DNA from 4 places in the Adlercreutzia sp. CNCM I-6216 genome. Region 4 is predicted to be linked to each of the others. Evidence: predicted binding sites of a transcription regulator. Region 4 holds the regulator's gene; each other region holds the start of a gene.
The links. The regulator LexA, encoded in region 4, represses DNA repair genes until DNA is damaged. The targets are predictions, from matches to a motif close to CNAACANNTGTTNG.

Region 1: ACYVRU_RS01695 (putative DNA modification/repair radical SAM protein) is a predicted target of LexA. The motif match lies at 2,382-2,395, and genes of this name have one in related genera.
Region 2: uvrA (excinuclease ABC subunit UvrA) is a predicted target of LexA. The motif match lies at 1,757-1,770, and genes of this name have one in related genera.
Region 3: ACYVRU_RS04355 (replication-associated recombination protein A) is a predicted target of LexA. The motif match lies at 4,089-4,102, and genes of this name have one in related genera.

Annotation. Positions count from the first base shown of each region.
Region 1 is NZ_CDSBIE010000001.1:407,030-412,890, forward strand. It holds tRNA gene ACYVRU_RS01680 (tRNA-Thr) at 280-354, opposite strand; gene pyrE (orotate phosphoribosyltransferase) at 512-1,195, opposite strand; gene ACYVRU_RS01690 (Rpn family recombination-promoting nuclease/putative transposase) at 1,402-2,250, shown strand; gene ACYVRU_RS01695 (putative DNA modification/repair radical SAM protein) at 2,487-4,004, shown strand; gene ACYVRU_RS01700 (TIGR03915 family putative DNA repair protein) at 4,014-4,961, shown strand; gene ACYVRU_RS01705 (DegV family protein) at 5,013-5,861, opposite strand, start outside.
Region 2 is NZ_CDSBIE010000006.1:73,144-79,004, reverse strand. It holds gene ACYVRU_RS07125 (MFS transporter) at 404-1,723, shown strand; gene uvrA (excinuclease ABC subunit UvrA) at 1,890-4,805, shown strand; gene ACYVRU_RS07115 (hypothetical protein) at 4,998-5,729, shown strand; gene ACYVRU_RS07110 (TetR/AcrR family transcriptional regulator) at 5,815-5,861, shown strand, end outside.
Region 3 is NZ_CDSBIE010000003.1:184,595-190,455, reverse strand. It holds gene alaS (alanine--tRNA ligase) at 1-49, opposite strand, end outside; gene ACYVRU_RS04365 (AI-2E family transporter) at 116-1,549, opposite strand; gene ACYVRU_RS04360 (DUF948 domain-containing protein) at 1,571-2,482, opposite strand; gene ACYVRU_RS04355 (replication-associated recombination protein A) at 2,739-4,052, opposite strand; gene ACYVRU_RS04350 (UTP--glucose-1-phosphate uridylyltransferase) at 4,451-5,263, opposite strand; gene ACYVRU_RS04345 (FAD:protein FMN transferase) at 5,371-5,861, shown strand, end outside.
Region 4 is NZ_CDSBIE010000001.1:99,482-105,342, forward strand. It holds gene gluQRS (tRNA glutamyl-Q(34) synthetase GluQRS) at 1-703, shown strand, start outside; gene ACYVRU_RS00435 (prenyltransferase) at 700-1,629, opposite strand; gene ACYVRU_RS00440 (hypothetical protein) at 1,738-2,289, opposite strand; gene ACYVRU_RS00445 (hypothetical protein) at 2,410-2,919, opposite strand; gene dut (dUTP diphosphatase) at 2,934-3,368, opposite strand; gene nrdR (transcriptional regulator NrdR) at 3,372-3,818, opposite strand; gene lexA (transcriptional repressor LexA) at 4,114-4,752, shown strand; gene hflX (GTPase HflX) at 4,872-5,861, opposite strand, start outside.

The sequences.
Region 1 (5,861 bases), 310 kb from region 4:
TAAATGCCACTTCGACCCCGAAATGTGCGCCCCATTTTCCACGTCTTGTACATTTCTATCTTCAACTGGCACTTTTCTGCCATTTCAGCCCCGAAATGTACAAACCGTCTCTTGTCCATCAACCATTTCTAGGCCAAAGTGGCATTTCGAAGGCAGAATCGGAAAAACATCTGGAGACGACCGGCCGCCAGCCTGGGCACCGTTGGATACCAAACAGTATCTTCAGTGTCCAAAAAAGAGAAAAGGCCAGAGGCTATAAACCTCTGACCTGGTAAAACATGGAGCCGGTGACAGGAATCGAACCCGCAACCCACTGATTACAAATCAGTTGCTCTACCGTTGAGCCACACCGGCGACGAGCGCGTGAACGGCCGACCCTCCCCATCGATGCCGTTCCGCGTCGGCCTATTGTACGACAACGCTCCGATTTAGGGAAGTCGCATCCGCGCAATACCTGCGCAATCGCACGTTAGGCGTCCTCTAGGCAGTCGATCGGTCGTATGAGCCTGCCCTACTCCTTGGCGCCCCACTGCTCGTAGTAGGCGTCGATGGCGGCCGCGATATCGTCGTCGATCACGATGCGCCCGGCCACCTCGTGGTTGTGCAGGCACTCCTTCACCTCGGCCATGGACACGATGGAGGCCACCGGGAAGCCGTACTTCGCCTCGATCTCCTTCTGGGCCGTGGTGACGCCGCCCTTCCCCACCTCCATGCGGTTGAGCGACACGATGAGCCCGCGCACATCCACATCGGCAGCGGCCTTCAAGATGGGGTAGGTCTCGTCGATGGACTTGCCCGAAGTGGTGACGTCCTCCACCATGATGACCTTGTCGCCGTCGTGAAGCTCCGCGCCGAGCAGGTTGCCCGCGTCGGCCCCGTGGTCCTTCACTTCCTTGCGGTTGCAGCAGTACTTTACCTCCTTGCCGTACAGCTCCTGAAGCGCCATGGCCGTCACCACCGCCAAGGGGATGCCCTTGTAGGCTGGCCCGAACACCACATCGAAGTCCAGCCCGAAATTGTCGTTGATGGCCTGGGCGTAGTACAGACCCAGCCGATGCAGCTGCTCGCCGGTCACATAGGCGCCCGCATTCATGAAGAACGGCGACTTGCGCCCGCTCTTCAGCGTGAAATCGCCGAACTTCAGCACGTCGCTCTGAACCATGAACTCGATGAACTCGCGCTTGTAAGCCTCCATAGCCGCCCTTTCATCCGTGAGGAGTTCCCTCATGTTTCCTATGGGCACCATGATACCCGATTTCCTCGTCGGTTTCCCCGAATCGATCAAAGTGCGGCTCCAGCACGGTTGGCGCGGGGAACGAACCGGGACATTCCCGCGTCATTTCTGCGGTTCGGATCGCGTAGCATGGCACGATCCAAACCCCCGGTGAAAGGACGGCCTAGATGTCGAGAAACCTTCTGTTCAGCGAGTACCCCATGTTTGACAGGATCATGGAGGAGCGCCCCGATCTGTGCCGCCGAGTGCTGGAGACGGCCCTCGGTGTGCCCGTGGACGAGGTACGCAACGTCGTCGCCGAGCGCACCCTGCAGCCCCGCGTCGGCTCCCACGGAGTGCGCCTCGACGCCTGGGTTCGCACCTCGGACGCGCTCTACGACGTGGAGATGCAGACCTACTCCCGCGAGGGCCTGGGTCGACGCATGCGCTACTACCAGAGCGCCATGGACACTGCGATGCTGCGCCCGGGAGCCACCTACGACAGTTTGCCCGAGAGCTTTATCGTTTTCATCTGCCTACACGACGAGTTCAAGGAGGGGCTCCCCGTCTACACCTTCGACATGATATGCGATGAGAGCGGATCCGTGGTACTCGGGCACGGCTTCAGATGGGTCGTGCTCAACGCCTCCGCTTGGGAGATGTTGCCAGACGGGCCGCTTCGTGGTTTACTTCGGTACGTCGCCACCGAGGAGGTCGGAGGCGACGGCCTTACCGCCGACCTCGCGGCCGCCGTGGAGGCCGCCAACGAAGACGCTCCATGGAGAGAGGAGTCTCTTGTCATGCTGACGCTGGAAGAGGATATGCGCGCCCAAGGCCGCCTCCTGCAGAAGAAGGGTCGTGAGGAGGGGCTTGCCGAGGGCAGAGCCGAGGGTAGGGCCGCGGGACGGGCGGAAGGAGCCGACCAACTTGGAAAGCTGATAGCTCAGCTTATGGATGCCGGCCGCTTCGAGGACGCCCGCCGTGCGGCGACCGATGCGGAATACCGTGAGGGGTTGCTCGAGGAGCTTGACTCGTAGAAGCAGGAGCAATCGCGAACCGACGACAACGAAGTCTCCCCCTTCGCAAGCCCCCTCGCCGCCACACTCCTCTCCCGACCCCAGAAGACATACGCCGCAAGCAAACCGGCGATGTTCCGCCCATTGACACGCGAACATCTATTCGGGTAGTATAGCGTACATTCATTCGGGCGAACAAGTGTGCTCGTTTGGTGTTAGCGGCGGGAAGATGTCTGGCGGTTGGAAGGGGTTGCGCGGTGAACGTCATCGAGAAGCTGGAGATTCTGGCCGATGCGGCGAAGTACGACGTGGCTTGCACCTCCTCCGGGGTTCAGCGCGCGGGCAAGGCCGGACAGCTGGGCGCGGCCACCCAGGCGGGATGCTGCCATTCGTTCACGCCGGACGGGCGCTGCGTCACGCTGCTCAAGGTGCTCATGACCAACGTCTGCGTCTACGATTGCTGCTACTGCGTGAACCGCGCGAGCAACGCCGAGGCACCCCGAGCCGCATTTACGCCTCGCGAGTTGGCCGACCTCACCATCGGCTTCTACCGCCGCAACTACATCGAGGGGCTGTTCCTCTCCTCCGGTGTCGCCGGATGCCCCGACCGCACCACCGAGCTCATGATCGAGGCCCTGCGCATCCTGCGGGAGGAGTACGGCTTTCGCGGCTACATCCACACCAAGGCCATCCCCGGCACCTCGGTGGAGCTCATCGACGAGCTGGGGCACCTGTCCGACCGTCTCTCGGTGAATCTGGAGCTGCCGAGCCGGCAGAGCCTGGGGCTTTTGGCCCCCAACAAGTCGCGTGCGTCCATCCTGGCCCCCATGCGGCATATCTGCGACTCCATCGCCGACGATGCGGAATCGCGCTCGCTGGCGAAGAAGCGCACTACGGTATACCTGACGAAGAAGAACGCCCGGAAGGCACGGGCCTTCGCGCCGGCGGGCCAGTCCACCCAGATGATCGTCGGAGCCACCCCGGAAAGCGACTACCAGATCCTGAACCTGTCGGCGGCCCTGTACACCCACCTGTCGCTGAAGCGCGTGTTCTTCAGCGCCTACCTCCCCGTCGTGCCCGATCCGCTCCTGCCCGCCACCGACGCCGTGCAGCTGAACCGCGAGCACCGCCTCTACCAGGCCGACTGGCTCTTGCGCTTCTACGGCTTCAACGTGAGCGAGATCATCGACGAGGAGAACCCCTTCCTCGCCCCCGATGTCGATCCGAAGGCGAACTGGGCTCTGAACCACCTGGACTTCTTTCCCGTGGAGGTGAACAGCGCGCCTTTGGAGGCCCTTCTGCGCGTGCCCGGCATCGGCGTGCGCGGGGCGAAGCTCATCTGTCGGGCACGACGGCAGTCCACCCTCGGCGAGGCGGAGCTGAGAAAGCTCGGCATCGCCTACAAGCGGGCCCGCTACTTCATCACCATGAACGGCGCCTGGGGCGGATCGGGAGTCGATTTCTCCCGCGAGGCCCTGCACGCGCGGCTTTCGGCCCCTATCGACGGCGGTCGCCATGGGCGCCGCGCCGACCGCGCCCCAGCTGGCCAGATGAGCCTCTTCGAAACCGTGGAGGTACCGCCCGTACTGCCCGAGGCGAGCCCCGATGCGGCAACCGCCCGCGAGGTCGCCTTCGCCGCCCAGCGCCGGGCCCTTGAGGCGGCCGGGACGGCGACCGGGCGGCAAGCGGCCGCAACCGAGCCGGCATCGGTCGCAGAGCGCTCGATCGCCGACGGCCGCAAAACGCTCGACAGCCCGCTGCTCTCGGTGGCCTAGGTGGGCGTCATGAAGCATATCCCGAACGCATACGCGGAGGGCGCCCCTGCGACACCCTCCCCTCCTCCCGACATCTACGACGAGGTGGCCTACGCCTACGACGGCTCCCTGGAAGGGCTGCTCTCGGCCGTCTTCGCCGCCTACGAGCGTCACGAGCGTCCCACCGATGTCGCGCCGGAAGAGCGCCTGCAGCCCCGTCTCGGCCAGCGCGTGGCGCTCATCCCCACCGACCAGGACCGGGCCCTGCGCGTCATGAGCACCCTGCGCCGCCAGTGCGGCCGCGCGGCAGCCCTGGCGGTGACCCGCGCCGCTTGCTCGGACGAGCCGGATGCGGGCACGGCGGTCTACCGCTTCGTGCGCTATGCCGTTGACGAGCAGAAGCATCGCGCATGCGAACACTGCCGCAAGCGCGCCTCCTGCGCAGGCCGCGGCGGCATGGGGCCGTGCCCCAAGCAGCGGGGTCGCGCCTTCTCGGACATCACCCACCCGGCAGTAGAGCGGCTCTTCCGCATTTCGCGCTCGGTCGGCCAGGAATGCGAACACATGCGCCAGTTCGTGCGCTTCCAGCACCTCGCCGGCGAAGGAGCCGATGTATGGTTCGCCCGCGTGAACCCGAAAGCCTCGGTGGTGCCGCTCATCATGGATCATTTCGTGGAACGGCTCGGCGTGCAGCCCTTCATCATCTACGACGAGGTGCACCATCTCGCCGGCGTCTACGACGGCGGCGACTGGCAGCTGGTGAACACCGAGGGCGCCGGCGACTTGGAACTAGCGCTGCCCGACCGCACCGCCGACGAGGCCCTCATGAGCGAGGCCTGGCGCACCTTCTACAAAAGCGTCTCCATCGACGCCCGTTACCACCCGGAGCTGCGCCGTCAATTCATGCCCAAGCGCTTCTGGAAGAACCTCACCGAGCTGCAGGAAAGCCCTGCCGCCCTGCGCACCGCGCTACGCTGAGCGCGGGTGAGCCGCGGCCGCGCAAACATCCCCGCCGGTGCGACGACAGCCCTACAAGCTGAATACCAGCTCGCCGGTCGGGGCGGTCAGCTTGCCGGGCACGGGACGCTCGCACTCGTAGGCAATCCCCACCGCCGGCCCCACGTGCACGCCGATGACCGGACTGACGGGCAGCACCTCCACCGCGTGTCCCACCACCGGCTCGATAGCCTCGCGCGCCCATTTGATGGCGGGGGCCGCTGATCCGATGTAGTGCACCACCACGCGCTTGAGTCCGCACGCATCGATATCCTCCTTGAAGATATCGACCATACGCGCCAGCGTCTTCTTCCACGTGCGCACTTTCGCCAACGTAGCCGTCTCCCAATCGGCCACCGTGAGCACGGGGGAGATTTGCAGCAGACCGCCGAGCAACGCCGACGCACCTCCAATGCGACCGCCCGCCTTCAAAAAAGCAAGGCTCTCCGGCGCGAAGATGAACCGCGACGAGACGACCGAATCAATCGCCGCCTGCGCGCACCGTGTCAGATCGCCGCCCGCATCGCGCGCATCGCATGCATCGAGCACCGCGAACATCTCGTCGCCGCAGTTCGACGTCGAGTCGATCAGTGTGCAGCGGAACTGCTTGTAGCGCTCCTTGCAGGCCCGAGCGCTGCGCACCGCCCCCTCGAACGTTCCGGACATCTTCGACGAGATGAAAACCCCGAGCACCTCATCGGCCGCCTGCGCCGCCTTTTCGAAAATCGTCTCCATCGCATGCTGCGAGGGCTGGCTCGACGTAGGCGGATTGTCGATCATGTCGGCGATATCCTCGTAGAACGCATCGACGTCCATGTCGGCCTCGCGGTACTCACGACCATCCCGATTCACGAACAGCGAGACGACTTCGATATCGCGCGC
Region 2 (5,861 bases), on a different contig from region 4:
CAAGAAGGCGAAGATGCTGTTTTGGGCGGCGCTCGTCGTGCTCGCCTACATTCCCTACCTCATGCAGTCCGCCAGCCACGCTGTCATGTAGGTTCCGGATACGCCACAGCGGAAACCCACTCAGGAGCCCTCGGGGGAGAGGGCTCCTTTTGCGCTCGCTGTCGGTTGCGGGGGGGGGCATGACCAGCTGCTCGCGGCGGCCGCCGTCGGCGGCTTTAAGGCGGCGGCGGGCGGCACGGGACTCCGAACCCTCGCGCGGCTTGCGGGGCCGTTTCATCGCTGAGTGGAAAACTCAGCGCAATCCCTTGAATTCCCCTGAAGCGAGGTTCATACTTCACCCACCCTTTCGGGATATCCGTTCCCGAGAGGCAGGCTGGCACATCTCGTTCATACGGAGGAAAGGATGCACAAAGAGGAGCTCACCGACGGGCAGTCCCTGCGCGGGTTCGCGCTCGCCACCATCGCGTTTCTGGCCATTTTCGCCGCCACGGCGATCCCGATTCCCCTCTATGCCGACTACCAGGGCACCATCGGGCTCACCACGGCGGATATCTCCAACACGATGTTCACCTACCTCACCGGCGTGGCCTTGACGCTCTTGCTCGCCGGACGCATCTCCGACGCCTTCGGGCGCACTCCCGTGACCAGCCTCACCCTCATGCTCGCCATCGTCGGCTGCATCATGTTCATGATGGCCGACAGCGGCGCGGCCGTGCTCGCCGCCCGCTTCGTCCAGGGCCTCTCGGCCGGCTTCGGCATGAGCGCCGTGTCCGCTCTCGTCATCGACTGCGTGGGGGAGAAGCACCTCGGCTGGGGGTCCACCGTGGCCAGCTGCGGCGCCATGGTGGGCATCATGATCGGGTCGGTGGCCGTGGGCATCCTCTACGACATCGTGCCGAGCATCGCCGTGCTCTACGGCATCATGATCGTCATCCTGGCCGTGTGCCTGTTCCTCATGCCCGTGGTGCACGAGCCCCTCGACCAGACGCTCTCGCTGCGCGCCGTGATGAGGGTGCGCGTCTACATCCCCACCGACAACCGGCGCCTGTTCGCCGTGGTGGCCGTGTGCTACCTGGCCACCTGGCTCGTCTCCTGCTTCTACCAGTCGTTCTCGGCGCCCATCGCCCAGCAGTGCTTCGGCGAGACCTCGCCTCTGGCCGGGTCGGTCATTCTGGCCCTCATCATGGCGCCGTCGCTTCTCGGCGGCCCCCTCGTGCAGCGCTTCGAGCCCAAGCGCACCCTCGTCGTCTCCATGGCGGCCGTGACGGCCACCACGGCGCTGATGGCGCTATGCGTCCTCATGGGCGCCGAGCTTCTGTTCATGGGCGACTGCGCCCTGTTCAGCTTCGCCATGGGCGTGGCGGTGTCCGTGTCGCTGCGCCTTCTGCTTCTGCGCGTGAGCGTGCTGCGCGTCTCGGCCATCCTCGCCTCGGTGAACCTCGTGGCCTACGCCGGCTCGGCGATCACCGGCGTGGTCTGCGGCATCCTTCTGGAGGCGACCTCCTTCGCCTTCGTGTTCGCCGCCATGGCCGCCGTGCTCGTCGCTGCCAGCCTGTTCGTGGCGGTCTGCCTGCGGGCGCCCAGCGAGAAGAAGAAGGACGGCCGCCTCACGCTGTCCCGTTTTCGGAAGATGAAGGGCATGGGGGAGTCCTCGGCGCCCGAGCCCGCGACGGGGGAGGCCGTTCCCGAGGATGCCTCCGTCGCTGCCCCCGCGCTCATATAACCTGAGCGCTCATCTATGCAAAATCCGTGAACCCGAACAAAAGTTCCCTAAATTGCTAGCCAGCGGCCGCGCGAATCGGTAGAATACGCAGGCGAAACAAGAGAATTCGGCAACGGGCGGCCAGCGCGGCGCCCGTTGCTTCACGTCTGCGAAGGAAATCCAGCCAATGGCCAACGAGATCGTCATCAAAGGCGCCCGCGAGCACAACTTGAAGGACGTCGACCTGACTATTCCCCGCGACGAGCTGGTCGTCATCACGGGCCTTTCCGGCTCCGGCAAGTCCAGCCTCGCCTTCGACACCATGTACGCCGAGGGGCAGCGCCGCTATGTGGAGAGCCTCTCCAGCTATGCCCGCATGTTCCTGGGTCAGATGTCCAAGCCCGATGTGGACTCCATCGACGGCCTGTCGCCGGCGGTGTCCATCGATCAGAAGACCACGTCGAAGAATCCCCGCTCCACCGTGGGCACCACCACCGAGATCTACGACTACCTGCGCCTTCTGTTCGCGCGGGTGGGCGTGCCCCACTGCCCGGAGTGCGGCCGCGAAATCAAGAAGCAGACCACCGACCAGGTGACCGACGACATCCTGCGCCTCGGCGACGACGCCCAGGGCGAGTCGACGAAGGCCATCCTCATGGCCCCGGTGGTGGCCGGCCGCAAGGGCGAGTTCACGAAGCTCTTCGCCGATCTGCAGAAGGAGGGCTTCTCCCGCGTGCGCATCGACGGCGAGATCGTGAAGCTTTCCGGTGAGCCCGTCACGCTGAACAAGAAGATCAAGCACTTCATCGACGTGGTGGTCGACCGCGTCACGCTGAAGGAATCCGCCCAAAGCCGCATCGCCGAGGCCGTGGAGCTGGCCTGCAAGCTGGCGCAGGGCCGCGTGCTCGTGCAGGTGCTCGGGCCGGACGGGAAACCGCTCGGCGAGGCCGGTGGCACCTCCTCGGGCGCCACGGGCGGCCTCGGGGAGGGAGAGCATTTGTTCTCGCTGGCCCTCGCGTGCCCCGAGCACGGCCACTCCATGGACGAGCTGCAGCCCCGCGACTTCTCCTTCAATGCCCCCTACGGCGCCTGCCCCGACTGCCTCGGCATCGGCAGCCGCGATGAGGTGGACCCCTCGCTCGTAGTACCCGACCCGTCCCTCACGCTGAACGAGGGCGTCATCGCGCCGTTCAAGAGCGGCAACTACTACCCCCAGGTGCTGCGCGCCGTGGCCCAGCATGTAGGCACCGACGCCGACACACCGTGGGAGGACATGCCGAAGAAGGCCCAGAAGGCGCTCTTGCATGGCCTCGGCAACGAGAAGGTGCGCGTTGACTACCGCACCGTGGACGGCCGCGACACCTACTGGTACATCGAGTGGGAGGGCGTGCTCGCCGCGGTGAAGCGCCGCTATACCGAGGCCCAGTCCGACGCCCAGCGCGAGAAGCTGTCGGCCTATTTCGCCACGGTGCCCTGCGAGACCTGCGGCGGCAAGCGCCTGAAGCCGGAGGTCCTCGCGGTCACGGTGAACGACAAGTCCATCCACGACGTCACGGAGATGTCGGCGGCCGAGTCGCTGGCGTTCTTCGAGGGGCTGCACTTCACGGGCCAGGCGGCGGTCATCGCCCTGCCCATCGTGAAGGAGATCCGCGAGCGGCTGCGCTTCCTCGTGGACGTGGGCCTGGACTACCTCACGCTGGAGCGGGCCACGGCCACGCTCTCCGGCGGCGAGGCCCAGCGCATCCGGCTCGCCACCCAGATCGGCGCCGGGCTCATGGGCGTGCTCTACATTCTGGACGAGCCCTCCATCGGGCTTCACCAGCGCGACAACGAGCGGCTCATCGCCACGTTGGAGCGCCTGCGAGACTTGGGCAACACCGTGGTGGTCGTGGAGCACGACGAGGACACCATCCGGGCGGCCGACTTCGTGGTGGACATGGGCCCGGGCGCCGGCGAGCACGGAGGCCACGTCATCGCGGCGGGGACGCCGGCGGAGGTCATGGCCACGGAGGGCTCCGTCACGGCCGACTATCTGTCGGGGCGCCGCCGCATCGCGGTGCCGGAGGCTCGCCGCAAGCCGGGCCGCGGCACGCTGAAGATGACTGGCGCCAAGGAGAACAACCTGCAAAACGTCACGTTGGAGGTGCCCATCGGCACGCTCACCGTGGTCACGGGCGTCTCCGGGTCGGGAAAAAGCTCCCTTATCACCGACACGCTGGCGCCGGCGCTCGCCAATCGGTTGAACCATGCCCACCGTCGCACCGGGCCCTACCGCAAGATCACGGGCCTGGAGAAGCTCGACAAGGTCATCAACATCGACCAGAGCCCCATCGGGCGCACCCCGCGATCGAACCCGGCCACCTACATCGGACTGTGGGACGACATCCGCGCGCTGTTCGCCAGCACGGCCGAGGCCAAGGCCCGCGGTTACGCGCCGGGGCGCTTCTCCTTCAACGTGAGCGGCGGCCGTTGCGAGGCCTGCAAGGGCGACGGCCAGATCAAGATTGAGATGCACTTTCTGCCCGACGTGTACGTACCCTGCGAGGTCTGCAACGGCGAGCGCTACAACCGCGAGACGCTGCAGGTGACCTACCGCGGCAAGAACATCTCCGAGGTGCTCGACATGACCGTTGAGGACGCCCTGCACTTCTTCGAGAACATCCCGGGCATCAAGCGCAAGCTGCAGACGCTTTTCGACGTGGGTCTCGGCTACATCCGCCTGGGCCAGCCGGCGACCACGCTTTCCGGCGGCGAGGCCCAGCGCGTGAAGCTCGCCAGCGAGCTGCAGAAGCGCCAGTCCGGCAAGACCTTCTACATCCTGGACGAGCCCACCACGGGCCTGCACTTCGAGGACGTGCGCCAGCTGCTCGAGGTGCTCCAGCGCCTCGTGGACGCCGGCAACACGGTGCTCGTCATCGAGCACAACCTGGATGTCATCAAATGTGCCGACCACATCGTGGACTTGGGCCCCGAGGGCGGCGACCGCGGTGGCACCATCGTCGCTCAGGGCACGCCTGAGGAGGTGGCCGAGGTGGAGGGCTCTTACACCGGCTACTTCGTCAAGCGCATGCTGGAGGCCGACCGCCAACTGGCCTCCCGTTAAGCGTCCGGCCCTATCCCGTAGGGGCAGACCTTGGTCTGCCCTCCCGAGTGGAATAGTCTCGCTCGGAAGGGGCGACCAAGGTCGCCCCCTACGGGAATCCTGCAGCGATCAAGGTCGCCCCCTCCGGAGAGGGAATATGGAACCTCGTGCCCCGTCGCGCCCATGCGGCGGCGCTTCGGTATAATTTCCTCCATGAAGAAGCGTACCCGCGAAAAAGTCGCCCTGCTCGTGTTCGCGCTGCTCGTCGTGCTCGGCGGCAGCGTGCTTCTGCGCTACTTCGAGACGGGCCGCTCCTTCAATATGGCCGCCACGGCCGTGGACGACGCCTTCGGGCAGATGTCCGGATATACGGCCATCGTCTTCGACGGCACCTACGACGTCCTGGACGCGCTGCGCCCCACGAAGCTCCCCTCGGTGGGCGGGGGCGCCGAGGAGCGTCCCGAGACGCTGGGCGAGATGGTGGCCGCCGAGCTGGCGCGGTTGCCGCTGTCCATGCGCGAGCGGCCCGTGTACGCCTCGGACGTGCGCTCGTTCTACGAGGAGAAGGGCGCCGGCGTCCTCACGCTGAACGTGGACGACCTCGCCCGCTACGAGAAGCCGCGCATCCTCATGGCCGGCGACCGCAAGATCGGCGTCGTGGCCGTGGACTACTACGCCTCGGCTCGTCAGCTGAAAAAGCTGCACGACGAGCTCGCCTCCGCCGGCGCCGAGTCCTTCGTGTGCCTCGTGCCGCGCCTGAGCTGCCTTGCGAGCACCGACGACTTCAACGTGGTCATCGTCACCGACGACGACCAGGTCGAGCCCGGCCGCGGCGAGGGCGAGGGAAACGCGCACATCGTCTACGCCCCGGAGCGCGGGCAGGTGGGCGTCGTGCTGCTCACGTCCCTGAACGTCCCCTCCTCGAAGGTGTACGCCTCGCTCTGATAGTATATTTAGGAGGGGTCGGCGGAAGGGCTGTCTCCGATCCGCTTTTTTCGACCCAGTCCAACAGGGGAGGGGTGATTCGGCTGTGCCTGAGTCCATGCAAACGCAGCGTATGCGGAAGCTGATACGAGA
Region 3 (5,861 bases), on a different contig from region 4:
AGTAGTTCAGGTACTTCTCGCGAATCTCAGCGGTGGTCATGTAACGCATAGGTGTTCTATCCGTCCTTTACGGTCAACGAAAACAGTTGCAGCAGATTATAGCGCTCCTTGCGCGCTACTTTTTGGAAGACGACGTGTCATCATGGGAATGGCGCGCCGTCACCTTCCCATGGGCCTGCGAGCGCAGCTTCGGCAACTTGCGGCCGAACAGCGTCGCGTCGTCCAGCTTGATGGGCTTCATGGAGCCGGTGGTGACGCCCGGTGACGTGGCGTCCGACAGCGGGTTCACTTCCTCGTTGTCCGACGGCACGCCCTTGAAGAACACGCCGTCCTCGGCCACCAGGTGCCGGCCGGTCTTTTTCTCGAAGTAGTAGACGAACACCGATTTGGCCACGGCCACCAGCGGGATGGAGGCGAGCATGCCCACGAGCGACCCCATAAGACCGCTCATGGCGCCGCCGAGGGCCGAGCCCACCATCAACGCGATAAGGGTGAGAGCCGGGTGGATGTCCACCGAGTTCGCCATGATCTTCGGCGAGACGAAGGTGTAGACGAGCTGCTGGATGACCACGGTCCCGGCCAGGGCGATAAGGGCCACCAGCGGGCTCACGAAGACGGCCGCGATGGCCGCGAGCGCACCTCCCAGCCACGGGCCGATGATGGGGATGATGTTCATCACGCCGGTGATGAGGCCGAGCACGGCCGCGTTGGGCACGCCGACGACCTGGAACAGGATGCCGCAGCCCACGCCGATGACAGCGCACTGCAGAAGCGTTCCCTTGATGTAGCCGCCCATGACGCGGGTGAAGGTGGCGTGGAAGAACTCGGCGTCCTCGGCGTGCTTGGGGCCGATGAGCCGGCGCGTCTCGCGGCCCATGGCCGGCAGCTCCATGAGGATCCAGAAGGCGATGACGAGCGCGAACCCTAAGGCCATAAGGCCGTTGGCCAGCGTCGTGGAGAAGGCCACGATGCCGTTGGCGCTGCCCTGGGCGATGGAGGAGGCCCACGAGGCAGCAGACTTCTGCACCTCGCTGATGACGTTCTTCACCGTTTCGTCCTCGAGCATCGGGGCGTAGCGGGCGTACAGGTCGTTGCCCCAGGCGATGACCGCATCAACATAATGGGGCAGGTTGCTGACCAAGTCGTTGAACTGGGCGTTCAGGCCGAACATAGGCGAGAACAGAAGGAAGCCGATAAGGGCGAGCACGAGCGCCATGATGACATAGGCGATCGTGGTGCCCAAACCGCGGTTGATATGGCGCTTCTCCAGCCCGTTCACAATGCCGCGCAGGCAGAAGACGATGATGACGGTCCAGATGAGAATGGCCACGGGCACCGACAGGATGTTCAGCAGATAGACGGTCGCCGCCAAAAGCAGAATGGCCGCCACCACGGCCCACAGGTCGAAGAAGCGCGTGCGGGCGCGGGCCTGCTTGGTGCGCGAGATGGCATTGGCGGCAGCGGTGGCCGCGGCGGCCGCGCTGCGCGGGTTGTTGACGGAAGCGGGCGCGTCGGCTCCTCCCTGCGATTGAGACGCGTCGGTGCTCATGGGAATCTCCTCGGGTGCAAGCTACTGAACGGTGTAGGGGCTGTTCCCCGCGGAGGCCGGCTTGGCCTGAGCCGCGGCGGCGTTGGGAGAGACGGCCGGCGGGGCAGCGGCTGCGGGGTCGGCAGGGGCCGTCGCGGCCGGCGCGGCCGGCGCGTCGGTGTCGATGTCGGCGTTGGCGTTGGCCACGGCCGCATCGGCGATGGTGCCGGCGGTGCCGGAGAGCTGGTCTTCGAAGTCGTGGGCACGTTCTTGGCTGGCTGCGTTGGCGGCCTTGACAGCGGCGCGGCGGTCTTTGCCCTCGGCGACGACGGCGCGGGCGGCATCCCCCATGGCCGAGACGGCGTCGGCAACGGTCGCCCCGCGCTCGGGCGCGCGGCCGGCCTTCGCGGCGGCGCTGGCGTCGGCAGCGGCTCCCAAGCTCACGGACTCATCGGAGGCGTAGCGCGGCTTGAACTTGCTGCGCAACTTGCCCGTGAGCGAGTTCACCAAATCGATCGGAGCGCTCGTCACGGTATCGACGGCACCGGCGGCCTTCGAGACGGAATCGGTGATCTGGGTCACATCTTCCAGAATCTGGTCGACGCGCATGAGTTCCAAATTCGCCGCGTCCACCGTGAGCGACAGACGCTCCACCAGCGGATCGACGCGGCCCACGGCGGGCTTGGCCTCCTCGGCGATCTCGTTCACGCGGGTAAGCAGCGGGTCGATCTGATCGGTCACCAGGGCATCCACATGGGCGATGAGGGGATCGACCTGGGCGGTGATCTTCTCCACGTTCTTCAGCGTGGGGGTGAGCTCCTTATGGGCGTCGTCGATGGTCGAGCGCGTCGAGCGGATGGTGAGCGCCAATTCCACGACAAACCATACGAGCACCGCGCCGACGAGCACGTAGATGACGGGCAGCGCGATGTCCACGATCCCTGCGAAATCCATGATGAGCCTCCTTATAATTCCGAAGACCTGACTATACCATTACTGGAGTCATTCTAATTAAGTTGCGCAGGGCCTCCACGGAACGCGCCGCTACGGTAGCCATTCCGTAAACGGAAGTTGACATCGTGTCACACGCGAGCGGCATCGCCAGCGGCACCCGTGCTGGGGCGCCCTCGACCGAACGTCGCCCCAGCACGATGCCTGGCTCGCTGCGCGGTGCCCGCAATGCGGCGGACGCAACACGCCGAGCCGCGACTCAACTCCCCTGGCGGTCGCGGGCGGCGGCGTCGGTGCGGTAAGCCTCCCAGCCGCGCTCGCCGGGTTGGTAGAAGCAGCCGCGCTCAAGGCCCTCGGGCAGATAGCGCTGATCGACCCAGCCGGCCGGGTAGCTGTGGGGGTACTTGTACTCGCCGTAGTTTTCCGAGCCGGGGCGATGACGATCGCGCAGGTAGTCGGGCACCTTGCGCACCGGGCCGTTGCGCACTTCGCGCAGCGCCGCATCGATCGCGGCCTCGGCGCTGTTGGACTTCGGCGCCAGCGCCAAGTAAATGGCGGCCTGGGCCAAGTTGATGCGGCACTCCGGGTAGCCGATGACCTCGGCAGCCCGGAAGGCGGCCTCGGCCACGAGCAGGGCCTGGGGGTCGGCGTTCCCGATATCCTCCGAGGCAGCGATGTACATGCGGCGGGCGATGAACTTCGGATCCTCTCCCCCGTCGATCATGCGGGCGAGCCAGTACACGGCGGCATCCGGATCGCTGCCCCGCATGCTCTTGATGAACGCGGAGATGATGTCGTAGTGCATGTCCTTGTTCTTGTCGTAGGGCAGCGCGCGGTGGGGCGTGGCGGCCCGCACCATGGCCTCGGTGATGGAAACGGGGGCCTCCTTCGTGCCCGGCGCCACCATACCAGCGGCCAACTCCAACGTTGTGAGCGCCCCGCGGCCGTCGCCGCCGGCCAGGGTGACGATGGCCGCGGTAGCGGCCTCCTCCAGAGCATAGCAGCCAGCCAGCCCCCGCGCGTCTTCCACAGCGCGACCCACCAGCTCGGCGATCTCGTCGTCGGACAGCGAATGCAGCTCCACGATGCGCGAGCGGGAGATGAGGGCTGAGTTCACTTCGAAAAAAGGGTTCTCCGTGGTGGCGCCCACAAGCACCACAAGGCGATCTTCCACCGCGTGCAGAAGCGCGTCCTGCTGGCTGCGGTTGAAGCGGTGGATCTCATCGACGAACAGGATGGTGCGCAAGCCCCCCATGACGAGACGCTTCTCCGCCGCGTCGATTTCCCGGCGCAAGTCGGACACCGTGCCCCCGATAGCCGACACCTCCACGAAGGTGGCGCGGGTCGATTCAGCGATGACGTGGGCAAGCGACGTCTTGCCCGTGCCCGCCGGCCCGAAGAGGATGACGGAGCTTAACGTGTCGTTCTCGATGGCCGCGCGCAGCCAGCTGCCCTCGCCCACGGCCTCCGTCTGCCCGACCACCTCGTCGAGCGTGCGCGGCCGCATGCGCACCGCGAGCGGAGCCACATCACGCTTCCGATCATTTTCCATAGCAGTAAACAAAGTATCCATAGCCCGTAATGGTACCACGGAGCCCGCCAAAATAATAGAACAAATGTTTTATCAATGCGAAATGCACGACAAAAAGAAGCGGCCCGGCGGAGGGGGCCGCCGGGCCAGAAGGAGGGGGGATGCGACTCTCGCGGAGCCGCTTTCTGCTTTAAAGAGACAAAGCAGGCAAGTGATCGGAGGGGGTTGTCTCACTTACTGACGTCAGTATAACAGCCACCCTTGAATTCCCTATGATGCACCCATGGTGAACTTGTGGATTCATAGGCTCATCGTTAAGTAATTCTTCACATTTTAGAAGAAACCTCATCAGCGGTAATACGACGGCGAGCCTGAGCGACGGCACCGTTGATGGAGCGCCATCAGCACCCTACCCCGCGCCGCCGAATGCCGAATCGTACCTATCCCTGACGACGCGCGAACAGCACGTTGTTCGTCTCGAGCCAGCTCTCCACGGTGCCCGTGTCGAAGCCGTCGGCCGGATCCACCACAAGCGCGTACATTTCCTCCTCGGCAAGCACCGCGTCCAGCGCGTCGGTGAGCTGAATCTCGCCGCCCACCCCCGGCTCCACATCGGCCAGCAGTTCCATCACGCGGGGCGAGAGCAGGTAGCGGCCGAACACCGCCAGATTCGACGGCGCATCCTCTAGCGCCGGCTTTTCCACCAGCGAGTCCACCTTCCACACATTCTCGGCCACCGCCTCCCCGGCGATGACGCCGAAGCGGCTCACCTGGTCGTCGGGCACGGGCATGACCGCGATAACGCTGGCCCCGCCATGGGCGTCGGAAACCGCCTTCATAGCCGGCAGCATCTCATTGCCCGGCACGAGCACATCGCCGAGCAGCACGTAGAACGGCTCGTCGCCCGTCTTCTCTGCCGCGCAGCGCACGGCATGTCCCAGCCCCAGCGCCTCCTCCTGATACACGTAGCTGACCGGCAGGTTGCCGACATATTCCACCGCATCGGCATAGGCGTCCTTGCCGCGCTCGCGCAGAAGCGCCACCAGCTCCGGGTTCGGCGTGAAATGGTCCTCAATGGCCTTCTTCTCGCGGCTGTTGACGATCACGACCTCGTCAGCGCCGGAAGCCAGACCCTCTTCCACCACGTACTGGATAGCCGGGCGGTCCACCACCAGCAGCATTTCTTTGGGCTGGGCCTTGGTGGCCGGCAAAAAGCGGGTACCGAGCCCCGCCGCGGGAATGAGTGCCTTCATCGAGCGCCTTTCTCTTCGTTGTTCGCGTGCCGCCCATGATACTACAGATGGCGCGCGCGTCGCCTCTCTCCTTCGCCGAGTTCGCTATACTGTCCCCCATGAGTAAAATGGACGCACATAGCCTCGACCCCATTCCCGACGAGCAATTCCTGGAGACGCACGACGCCGCCGAGGGCAAACCGGCCGGCGTGCGCTTTTTGGCCTTCAACACCGTCATCGACATCGAGGCCTACGGCGAGACGGCAGCATGTCAGGCGGCCTTCGAAGAGGCCCGGGCGCTCTGCCGCCGCTATGAGCGCCTGTTCAGCCGCACGCTTCCCCACTCCGACATCGCGCGCATCAACAGCGCGCACGGCCAGCCCGTGGCCATCGACCCTTTGACCTACGACCTGCTCGAGAGGGCGCTTTCCTACTGCGCGGAAAGCGAGGGCGCCTTCGACATTACCGTAGGCCCGGCGGTGCGCCTGTGGAATTTTCACGAGGGCACGGTGCCCGATGATGGTGCACTCGCCGAGGCGGTGCGCCACGTCGACTGGCACGCGCTCAGATTGTGGAAGACGCCGGCAGTCACAGCGGCCGAGAGCGACGCCGATGCCGC
Region 4 (5,861 bases):
GCATGATCGCGACGAAGCCTATGCCGAGGCATTCGCGCGCCTTGAGGCCCAGGGGCTTTTGTACCCGTGCTTCTGCACGCGGGCCGACCTTCACGCCGCCTCGGCGCCCCACCGGGGTGAGAAGCTCGTCTATGCCGGCACCTGCCGCTATCTGTCGGCCGCGGAGGTGGAGGCGCGCCGGGCAGCGGGGCGCACGCCGGGCTGGAGAGTTGCCGTGGACGGCCGCACGATCGCCTTCGAGGACCTCGTTCAGGGATACTACGCGCAAAAGCTCGACCGCGACTGCGGCGACTTCCTCATACGCCGCTCCGACGGCGCGTTCGCCTACCAGCTGGCAGTGGTGGTGGACGATGCCGCCCAGGGCGTCAATTCAGTCGTGCGCGGCGTCGATCTGCTTTGCTCCACGCCGCAGCAGCGCTACCTCCAGGATCTTCTCGGGCTGCCGCACCCCGCCTATGCGCACGTTCCGCTGCTCGTGGCCGAGCAGAATCGGCGCCTCTCGAAACGCGATCGGGACGCGGCCTTAGACGAGCTGCTGGCCCGGTTCGGAAGTCCGCGAGCCGTCATCGGACATATCGCGGCGGTGGCGGGGCTTGTTCCCGAAGAGGCGCCGGCGACGCCGGAAGAGCTGCTGAAGGACTTCTCGCTGGAGCGTTTTCGCGATGGACTGCCCGATCTCGTGCAGATTCCCTGGCGCTCCTAAAGCAGGAGGGCGGCGGCGTAGAATGCGCCCAGAGCCACGTTCACGCTGCAGATCTGGCCCATGGCGCTGATGCGCGTGGGCGCAGCGAGCGGATTTTTCCACAGGCCCATCATGAGGGGGTAGCAGCCGAGCGCCAAGAAGGGGAGCACGACGATACCCCGGGGGAACCAAATGCCGATGATGGCGAGGATGGCGAGAACCCAAACGACCATGAGGGCGTGGTAGAGGGTGCGCGCCTTTTCTCGGCCCAGCAGCACCGGCAGCGTGCGGCGGGATGCCTCGATGTCCTTCTCGATGTCGCAGGTGTTGTTCGTCATCATGATGAGGCCCACGCCGATGATCGTGGGCGCGGCCCAAAGGAGCGCCATGAACGTGAACGTGCCCGAGAGCACCTGGTAGCATGCCAGCGGAATAAGACCGCCCATAACGATGCCGCTCACCGCCTCGCCGACGGGAAGGTAGGAGAGAGGCGTCTTGCCTCCGGAGTACATCACGACGATGACGGCTCCGATAAGCGCGATGACGAGGGGAACGGGGCCTGTCTTCCAAACAACGTACAGGCCGAGCAGAAAGGCCACGGCCAGAAAGCCGATGGCCAGCCCGAGGGCCGAGCGCGGATTGACGTCGTTGTAGACGAGCACCGAGTCGGAGGCCTCCACGTTGTCCTCGGCCGTATCGGTTCCCTTGATGAAGTCGAAGTAGTCGTTGAAGGTGTTCACGGACGCCTGCATGAGGATGCAGATGAGGAGCAGAAGCCACGCCATGCCCACGTCCAGCGACCCGGTGTTGGCCAAGGCGCAGGCGGCGGCCACGAGCACGGGCATGATGGCCGCCGGCCAGGTATGGGGCGCGGCCAACTGAAGAGCGAGGCGAGGGGAGAGGGGAGTCGTCGCTCCCCCGCTGTTCGGTTTCGTATGGGAACCCATGTTCGATTTCTCTTTTCGTCGTGAGAAGCGTTATCGATTACCTGGCATTATAGAAGAAGGGCGCCCCAATGGAGCGCCCTTCAAGGGGTTTGCGCGTTGACGGCGCGTTTAGTTGGTCATCAGCGCGGCCGCGATGTCGCCCGAGGTGGACGAGGCCGGCTCCCAGGTGCCGTCGACCTTGGTGTAGGTGATGGTGATGGGCTGGGTGGCCGCCAGCTCGACGCCGTCGAGGGAGCCGATGACGATCTCGCCGATCTTTTGGTTGATCTCATCGTTGGAGAGAGCGGCAAGAGCATCGGGATCGGCGGTGACCTCGTCCACGGCCGTCTGCAGCGCCTGCAGGTAGCCGGTATAGCTCTTGCAGGTAAGGGTGATCTGGGCCGTGGCGCTGTCGCCGTCGACATTGATCGAGTCGATCGTGTAATCGAAGCCGCTCAGGTAGGACTTCATGAACTCGACGCCGTCGATGCCGTAGACCGAAAGCTGGCTCATATCGATGGACTCGGAGAACTCGTTGACGAACGCGTCGTCGATGTTCTTAATGCTGTCCAGTTCGGACGAGAGTGAAGCGCGGATGGCGTCTTCATCGCTCGTGCCGCTCGAGCAACCGGCCAACCCGACCATTCCAATGGAAAGCGCCAAAAGAGCAGCGAGGGTCACTATAAAACCCTGTATAGTTGATCGTGATTTCAATTTTACATAATCCATATTATCAGCCTTTCTTGTCAATCTTTTCAGAAGCCCTCCAACTTGAAACATTTTACCGTATATGGAAGGTGTTTAGCCCCAGGCATTGCCGCTGCCGCCGGATGGCTGCGCGGTGATGGTGGCGCCCTCGCCGAGGATCGAGGTGAAGTCTCCCGTTTGCATGGCCTCCATGAGCACGGGCATCATGAGCGCGATGCCGACGATGTTGACGATGAGCGCAATGGCGCTGATGGCGAGACCCCAGATAAGCGTCTGGCGTACCGTGGCGGCATAGACCTTCTGGCGACCATCGACATCGTCTATCACGTGCTTGATCTTAACGAAGCCGACAATGGCGCAGACGAGGCCCACCGTGCTCAGCATCACGCCGCCGATGATGAAGGAGACTGGACCTGCAATGGCGGCTACCGTCGAGAGCGTGCGGGCGGATTTCAGGTCGGCGTCGATGAGCGCCCGTCTCTGATCCTGCGAGGGCTCCGTCGACGGCTCGGGTCGCTGGGGATTTTCGGGAGTCGTCTCCGGAGCTCCCAGCTGCTGGGGCTCGGGCGTTTCTTCGGGTTTCGAATCGCGGTGATCGGTCATAAAGGACACTCTTTCTAGGAAAGGCCGCTGCTTCCGAAGCCCTGCGCTCCGCGCGAGCTCTCGGGAAGCTCATAAGTGTTATGTAAAGTAATGGTGGGGGTAGCGATGATCACGAGTTGGGCGATGCGCTCGCCCTTTTCGTAATTGAACACCTCCGTTGGATCGAGATTGATGAGCGGCACCTTGATCTCCCCCCGGTAGCCGCTGTCTATGAGGCCCGGGGCGTTCACGATGGAGATGCCCTGTCGTGCCGCCAGGCCGCTTCGGGGAATGATGAGCCCCGCATAGCCCTCGGGAACGGCCAAGGCGATACCGCAGGGCACGAGTGCCCGCTCGAAGGGCAAAAGCGTGCCGCCCTCGGCGGCGCGCAAATCGAGACCCGCATCGCCCGGACGGGCGTAGGCGGGCGCTTCCAGGGTCTCGTCGAGCTGCTTGAAAAGAACGTCCATGGATCAGCCCAGCTCTTTCAGGGCCTCGGAGAACTCCTCCACATTCTGGAAATCCTTGTAGACGCTGGCGAAGCGAATATAGGCAACGTCATCCAGAGTGGCCAGACGGGCCAGTACCAAATCGCCCAAATCGCGCGATTTGATCTCGTTGCGCTGACTCGATCGCAATTCCGCCTCGATGCTCGTGATGAGTCCGTCGATCTTCTCGGGCGTGATGGGACGTTTCGCGCAGGCGATGAGCAATCCTCGCATGAGCTTCTCGCGGTTGAAGACCTCCGATGAACCGTCGGCCTTGATGACGAGAATGGGATTTTCGGCGAGCCGCTCGTAGGTGGTGAATCGCGTGCCGCACTGCAGGCATTCGCGACGGCGCCGGATAGAGGCGCCGTCGTCGGCCGATCGCGAGTCGACGACTTTCGATTCCTGGTAGCCACAGGAAGGACAGCGCATAGGTTCTCCTTCTCACTTTGATAAGTTGATTGCTTATCATACCCTATCAGACCTAGCGCGCTCCCCTCTTCAAAACATTGCTACCTTCACGACACCCGCCCTCGACGCTCTAGGCGAAGAAGATGAGGAATGACGCGATGGTGCTGAGCGTGAAGGCTATGGAAAATTCGATGCGTGCCATTTTTTACTCCTGACCTCTTGCGTAGAACCTTTGTTCGCAGTTATAATAGAGCGAACAAAGGTTCACGTCAAGAGATTTTTCAAACAAATGTACGCTTTTGTGAAAGGATGCGCTATGACCCAGAAAGTGACCAAGCGGCAACAGGCGGTTCTCGACTGCATCGAAGCGTGCATTCGCGAGAAGGGCTACGGTCCTACGGTGCGCGAGGTGTGCCAGAGTTTGGGGCTCTCCTCCCCTTCCACCGTCCATGTCCATTTGAAGGCACTTGAAGACAAGGGCTTCATCAAGCGCGACCCCCTTAAATCCCGCTCCATCGCGCTTACCTATCCCATCGAGGAGGTTCCCTCCCCTGTCACGGCTTTCGCGGCCGCCTACAGCAAGCTCGTCAATGTGCCCTTGGTGGGCAACGTGGCTGCCGGCTCCCCTATTCTCGCCGAGGAGAACATCACCGACACCATCACGCTGCCCACCGATATCGTCGGCGATGCCCCCTCCTTCATGCTCTCGGTGCGCGGCGAGTCCATGATCGAGGCCGGCATCAACGATGGCGACTACGTGGTTGTGAAGGAGCAGCCGGTGGCCAACAACGGCGATATCGTCGTGGCCATCATCGACGACGGCGCCACCGTCAAGCGCTTCTTCCGCGAGGCCGACCATATCCGCCTGCAACCGGAGAACTCGACGATGGATCCCATCATCACCACGGACTGCTCCATTGCCGGCAAGGTGGTGGCCGTGTTTCGGCGCCTGTAGCGCCTTCGCCGCGCCGATAGGCCGCGAGTCCTCCCCTTTCGGTCAATCAAGAGCGCCCCTGCTCCGGATGCGAGGATCCGGAGCAGGGGCGCTCTTTCGTTTCTGGAGCGGTGGTTTCCTCAAGCGTCGACGTCCGAGACAAGGTAAGGGGAGAACGCGCTGACGAAGGCAGGGGCCGCGAGCAGCTGCAGGCGCGTGCCCGTGGCCTCGTGGCTCTCGGAGATGATGTGGCAGCGCTCGTGGGCCAGCGATACCAAATCCCCCCGTTGGTACGGCACGAGCACGTCCAGCTTGGCGTCGGCGGACGAGGCGGCCTGGGCGATGGCGCCCACGAGTTCCTCTATGCCCTCTCCAGAGCGGGCGGACACGAACCGGGCGCTCGGATAACGCCTTTTAAGGCCGGCCAGCGTCTCGGCGTCCAGCAGATCGCATTTGTTGAAAGTGGCGATCGTGGGAATGCTCTGGGCCCCTATCTGGTCGAGCACCTCGCACACGGCCTCGATCTGCCCCTCGAACTCCGGCGAGGAGGCGTCGATCACGTGCAGGATGAGGTCGGCTCCGGTGATTTCGTCGAGCGTCGACTTGAAGGCCTCGACCAGGGTGGTGGGCAGCTTCTGGATGAAGCCGACGGTGTCGGTGACGGTGACCTCGCGGCCCTCGGGCAGTTCGAACTTGCGGGTGGTGGAGTCCAGCGTGGCGAAGAGCTTGTCGTAGCTGAGCACGTCGGCTCCGGTGAGCCGGTTGATGAGCGAGCTTTTCCCGGCATTGGTATAACCGGCCAGTGCCACTTTGAACATGCCGCTGCCGTACCGGCTCTCACGCTGCAACGAGCGCACGTCGGACAGACGCTCAAGCTCGCGGCGAATGCTCGTGATGCGCTTGCGCACCATGCGGCGGTCCACCTCCAGCTGGCTTTCGCCCTCACCGAAGCGGGATCCCACGCCGCCTCCCATGCGGTTCGAAGCGAGGTGGGCCCACATGCCGCGCAGGCGCGGGTACAAGTACTGGTTCTGGGCGAGACGCACCTGCAGACGCCCCTCCTTGGAGGTGGCGTGCAGGGCGAAGATGTCCAGAATGAGGGCCGTACGGTCGATGACCTTCACGGACTT